Linked DNA regions of Natranaerobius thermophilus JW/NM-WN-LF. The protein of the gene in region 2 binds, or shares a complex with, the protein of the main gene of each other region. Links are inferred from orthologs where the notes say so. Each region holds a gene or a part of one and is shown on either strand. Other genes may lie near its edges.

Region 1 (2,969 bases), 1.7 Mb from region 2 along the record:
GCAACAAGCACAACAAAACCAACAAGGTCAACAACCACAACAACAGCAAGGCCAATAACTTCAACTCGGTTAAATAGATTTGAAGAATTACCAGGTCTCCTCCAACTGATGTAAGCAAGAGGCTTCTTTGAAGCCTCTTGCTTAATTTTATTTGTTTTTAATTTTACTAATTTCTATTGATATCTTAAACATTCCGGCAAATTTACTTCAGCGGACTTAATTCCTTTACAAAGAAAATTCCTTTAGATATACTTAAATATCAACAATTAATTTTTAAGAAGGCGGTTGTATTAAAGTTGAATATTGATAACTTTTACAGCATCTACAACTAAATATAATAGTATTAAGTAAGAATCCAAACAAAAATATTATAGACTTGTATTAAAAGTTTACTTGTGAAAAAAAATTTTATAAAATATAATTGATGTTAATAACTATTATTGTCAGCATGTGATATAATTATAGCTGGGGGTGGGAAAATATGAATGAATTTAAATTACAATCTGACTTTTCACTTGAAGGAGATCAACCCAAAGCTGTTGATGAACTGTGTGAAAGTTTAAATGGAGGTAATTCTCATCAAACACTGTTGGGAGTTACTGGTTCAGGTAAAACCTTTACAATGGCTAATGTTATTCAAAGATTACAGCGTCCCACCCTTGTTATTGCTCATAATAAAACACTGGCAGCCCAATTATGTGGTGAGTTTAAAGAATTTTTCCCCGAAAATGCAGTGGAATATTTTGTGAGTTATTACGATTACTATCAACCTGAAGCTTATATACCTCAAACAGATACTTATATTGAGAAAGATGCTTCAATTAATGATGAAATTGATAAATTACGCCATTCGGCAACAAGTGCTTTGTTTGAGAGAAGAGATGTGATAATTGTAGCTAGTGTTTCCTGTATATATGGTTTGGGGTCACCGGAAGAATACAGAGAACAGGTGTTATCTTTAAGATGTGGAATGGAAAAGGACCGCGATGAAATTCTAAAAGGATTAGTGGACATCCAATATTCAAGAAATGATGTTAACTTTACCCGCGGGACCTTTCGAGTAAGAGGCGATGTAATTGAAGTTTTCCCAGCTTCTTATACTGAAACAGCTGTTAGGATAGAACTGTTTGGTGATGAAATTGAAAGGATAACTGAAATAGATACTTTGACAGGGGAAATACTGGGAGAAAGAAATCATGTGGCTATTTTTCCTGCATCCCACTTTGTTACCCGTCGAAGCAAATTAGAAAAAGCCATTGAAAGCATTCAGGAAGAGCTTCATGAACAACTGGAATACTTAAAAAGACAAGGTAAAGCCGTAGAAGCTAAACGTTTAGAACAACGAACCAACTACGACTTGGAAATGCTACAAGAGATGGGTTTTTGTCAAGGAATTGAGAACTATTCTAGACATTTGATCGGAAGACCTGCAGGAAGTAGACCTTATTGCTTAATTGACTACTTTCCAGATGATTATTTAATGGTAGTAGATGAATCTCATATGACTATCCCTCAAATCAGGGGTATGTATGCAGGGGATATGTCCCGGAAACAAAATCTTGTAGACCATGGGTTTCGGCTTCCATCAGCCCTTGACAATAGGCCGTTGAAATTTCAGGAATTTGAAAAAATGATCAATCAAAATATTTACGTTTCTGCTACACCAGGACCATACGAGAAAGAACATAGTGAAAGAATAGTGGAGCAGATAATCCGACCTACAGGTCTAGTTGACCCTGAAACAGAAGTTAGGCCTGTGAAAGGGCAAATAGATGATCTATATAGTGAAATTAATAAGCGAACAGACCGTAATGAGAGAGTTTTAGTGACAACATTAACTAAAAAGATGGCTGAAGATTTAACTGATTATTTGCGTGAAATGGGAATTAGAGTAAGATATATGCATTCAGAAATTGATACTTTGGAGAGAATGGAAATAATTCGTGATTTGAGACTTGGTAAATTCGATGTACTTGTAGGTATTAACTTGCTAAGAGAAGGACTCGATCTACCAGAAGTAAGTCTAGTTGCCATTTTGGATGCAGACAAAGAAGGCTATTTAAGGGATGAAAGGTCTTTAATCCAAACTATGGGCCGGGCTGCCCGAAATGTAAACGGGCGAGTAATTATGTATGGGGATGCCATTACAGATTCCATGCGAAGAGCCATTGATGAAACTAATCGTAGGAGAGAAAAGCAGATTGAATTTAATGCGCGCCATAATATCACACCACAAACTGTTCAAAAGAAAGTACATGATGTAATTGAAGCTACTAGATCTGCAGAGGACGAAACTGAAGCTGCTACACCAGAAAACATTCAAGAAATGAGTGCCAAAGAACGTAAAGAGTTAATCGCTAAATTACAGGAAGAAATGAAACAGGCAGCGAAGGAATTAGAATTTGAAAAAGCAGCGGAATTAAGAGATTTAATCATGGAGTTAAAAACTGCTCAATAGTTTAGTTGGGTCCGATCCGTAGACAGACCTTCTTTCATCCATCGATGTTAATCAATGAAAATTCTTTTAATTAACTATTTTTATTAGAGGAGTGTTGTCCCATGCAGGACAAATTAGTAATAAAAGGTGCACGTGAGCACAATTTAAAAAATGTAGATTTGGAAATTCCACGAAATAAATTTGTAGTTATGACAGGTTTAAGCGGTTCGGGGAAGAGTTCTTTGGCTTTTGATACTATATATGCCGAAGGTCAGCGACGATATGTGGAATCTTTAAGCGCTTACGCTCGACAGTTTTTAGGACAAATGGACAAACCGGATGTTGATTATTTAGAAGGACTTAGCCCGGCTATTTCAATAGATCAAAAAACAACCAGCCAAAACCCAAGATCGACAGTGGGAACGGTAACAGAGATTTATGATTATCTCAGATTGCTTTATGCTAGAGTAGGGCGTCCACACTGTCCTAACTGCCATAAACCAATTACCCAGCAAACTGTAGATCAGATGGT
Region 2 (2,962 bases):
GATTACATGGATCAGTTTTACAAGGCTATTTTGAGCCTTGAAACGCTTGAAGATTGTTACAGCTTTTTTGAAGACGTCGCCACTGTAACTGAAATCAAAGCACTTGCCCAGAGATTTCAAGTAGCAAAAATGTTGAAAGAAGGTTATACTTATCAAGATATTGAGGAAAAAACTGGTGCCAGTACCGCAACTATTAGTCGAGTTAAAAGATTTCTCCACTATGGAGCTGGTGGATACGAAGTAGCTTTAAAAAAACTTAACCAAAAAGAACAGTAAGTAACGCTGACATTAGGAAGAGTAGTCCGAATATTTTGGATTACTCTTCCTAATTTCGTTAAGGAAGGGTGGTAAATGGTGGTATCATCACAATTAGCAGAATTAAATCAAGAGCAAACAGCTGCTGTCACCGCCGGTGATGGCCCTGTTTTAGTACTTGCAGGAGCGGGTAGTGGAAAAACAAAAGTTTTAACATATAGAATTGCTTATTTATTAGAAACAAAGGGCATTCACCCTGAACAAATTTTAGCCCTTACATTTACTAATAAAGCTGCTGGTGAAATGAAAGAGCGAGTGCAGACTATCGTAGAAGGTGATGCACCTTCTTGGGTATCGACCTTTCATGCAGCTTGTGTTAGGATATTGCGACGTGAAATTGATCTACTGGGTTATGGAAAGGATTTTTTGATCTACGATACTAGGGATAAGACCAAAATAGTCAAGGATTTGTTAGCTGACTTTAATTTGGATAAAAAGAAATATCCTCATCAGGCTGTAGCTAAAAAGATAAGTGGTGTAAAAAATAATCTACAGGATCCTAGAGAATTATTTTATCCCTATGATGAGGTTTTTGAAGCGTATCAGAAACGATTAAAAAAAGAGAATGCCTTAGATTTTGATGATTTACTTCTATTGACATTAAGATTGTTTGAACAATACCCTGATCGATTACAATACTATCAAAATAAATTCCAATATATTTTGGTTGACGAATTTCAAGATACTAACCCTGCTCAGAATAGGTTGATTTCTTTATTATCGCCACCTCAGGATAATGTTTTTGTCGTGGGCGATGATGATCAGTCAATATATTTGTTCAGAGGGGCCGATGTTAAAAATATCTTGGAATTTGAAAAAACTTATCCCAATGCTCAGGTTTACAAATTGGAAAAGAATTATCGGTCAAGCAAGACTATTTTGGAAGCGGCCAATCAAGTAGTTACAAATAATCCTAGTCGTAAATCCAAAGAATTGTGGACTGACAATGATGAGGGTTATCCTTTGCAGTATTACGAAGCTGATGACGAAAGAGATGAAGCATACTTTATCGCTGAAGAAATCCGTGCCAATAGATATCAACTGCCTCTAATAGCAGTACTTTACAGAACCAATGCCCAGTCCAGGGTATTGGAAGATATTTTTAGAAAAATGGGGATCTCTTATGAAGTTGTAGGAGGGACTGGATTTTACGACCGTAAAGAGGTAAAAGATATAATGGCTTATTTAATGGTTGTTCAGTGTCCACAATCTGATAGCCAACTAGAGAGAATTATTAACGAGCCAAAAAGAGGAATTGGAAAGACCAGCGTAGATAAATTGAAGGACTATGCTAATAGAAACAATATTACTTTATTTGATGCCCTTTTAGAAGTAGACTATACCGATATTAGTAAACGAGGAAAAAATTCTGTTAAAAAGTTTACTGATATGATTGGTAATTTTCGAAAGATGAGGGAATACTTGACTGTAAGGGAACTAATCGAAGAAGTTGCTGAAAAATCCGGTTATCTGGAAGCACTTAGATCTCAAAATACCAAAGAAGCTGAAACTCGAATGGAAAACGTGAGAGAAATTTATTCTATGGCCAAAGAATTTGAAGCAGAAGGAGGGGAAACCCTTCAGGAATTTTTGACCCACAGTACTTTAATGGGTGATATAGATACATGGGAAGATGAGGAACAAGCACAAGTTGTGATGATGACTCTTCACAGTGCCAAGGGACTTGAGTTTCCAGGGGTATTTTTGACAGGTTTAGAGGAAGGAGTTTTTCCTCATATTCGTACCTATGACAGTGAAGCGTCTATGGAAGAAGAGCGTCGCCTTTGCTATGTAGGAATTACCAGAGCTGAACAGGTGTTGTACTTAACCTGGGCTAGAGAGAGAACCCTTAACGGTATGACAAGAATGTTACAACCATCCAGATTTGTTTCGGAAATAGGAGAGGACTTAAAGGATACTCAACATCAGACACTATCGGGACAAGGACAAGTAACTAGCACTCAAAATTCCCATGAGCCACCACAAACTCAAATTTCTTCTTTTTCAGATAAAACTAGTCCTTCCGGGAAGAGAAATGTTAACTTAGCGGAAGAAAGTTATCAGGAAGGAGACTTGATTTCCCACAAAAAATGGGGAGAAGGAAAGGTGTTGCAAGCCCAGCAAGCTGGTAGTGATTGGGTTTTGACAGTTTCCTTTGACGGTGCCGGCATTAAAAAACTCGCTGCTAGTGTAGCACCTATTAAGAAACTGAAATGAGGTGTGGCATTTGAGTAAAGATATTCAAAAGAAAGTTGAAGCTCTGAGAGAAAAAATTGAATATCACAATCATCGTTATTACGTTTTGGACGCCCCTGAGATATCTGATCAAGAATTTGATGCTTTAATGAATGAATTAATAGAGCTTGAGCAAACTTATCCGGAATATCAAAGCCCTGATTCTCCTTCACAAAGAGTAGGTGGAGAACCCTTGGATAAATTCCCTCGGGTAAGTCACGAAATACCCATGTTGAGCTTGGAAAATGCCGAGAGCCAAAAAGGATTACTAGATTTCCACCAAAGAGTTAGCAAAAATACCCAAAAAACAGACCCGGTATATGTGGCAGAATTAAAAATTGATGGTTTGGCTCTTTCGTTAAGATATGAACAGGGGATTTTAGTAAGAGGAGCAACCAGGGGCGATGGGACA

What was found. The genes of interacting proteins can lie anywhere in the genome.
Region 1: the proteins of NTHER_RS02445 (region 2) and uvrB are in contact, whole or in part, in a crystal structure (PDB 7EGT), measured with the Thermus thermophilus proteins. The link is inferred for Natranaerobius thermophilus JW/NM-WN-LF from one-to-one orthologs. Residues at the interface, in WP_096412145.1 of Thermus thermophilus: His654, Arg656, Phe657, Gln666, Asp668, Glu669, Lys680, Arg681, Leu682, Ser683, Lys685, Tyr686, Ala687; in WP_096411307.1 of Thermus thermophilus: Glu23, Leu25, Arg26, Asp27, Gly28, Glu29, Arg30, Phe31, Arg55, Glu326, Asp327, Phe328, Glu379, Ser382, Gln383, His398, Gly400, Arg401.

Annotation. Positions count from the first base shown.
Region 1 is NC_010718.1:2,151,531-2,154,499, reverse strand. What follows is about bases 22-2,969. They hold uvrB (excinuclease ABC subunit UvrB), read left to right. Parts: upstream 22-481; coding sequence 482-2,458; downstream 2,459-2,969. Other genes in these bases: uvrA (excinuclease ABC subunit UvrA), read left to right, coding at 2,560-2,969; NTHER_RS15285 (hypothetical protein), read left to right, coding at 22-58. Outside these bases: more of NTHER_RS15285, read left to right, coding at 1-21. UniProt on the Escherichia coli protein: The UvrABC repair system catalyzes the recognition and processing of DNA lesions. A damage recognition complex composed of 2 UvrA and 2 UvrB subunits scans DNA for abnormalities.
Region 2 is NC_010718.1:485,752-488,713, forward strand. Bases 1-2,941 are described here. They hold NTHER_RS02445 (ATP-dependent helicase), read left to right. Parts: upstream 1-351; coding sequence 352-2,532; downstream 2,533-2,941. Other genes in these bases: NTHER_RS02440 (YerC/YecD family TrpR-related protein), read left to right, coding at 7-276; ligA (NAD-dependent DNA ligase LigA), read left to right, coding at 2,543-2,941. Also shown: more of ligA, read left to right, coding at 2,942-2,962. UniProt on the Escherichia coli protein: A helicase with DNA-dependent ATPase activity. Unwinds DNA duplexes with 3'-5' polarity. Translocates on single-stranded DNA with 3'-5' polarity. Initiates unwinding more efficiently from a nicked substrate than double-stranded DNA.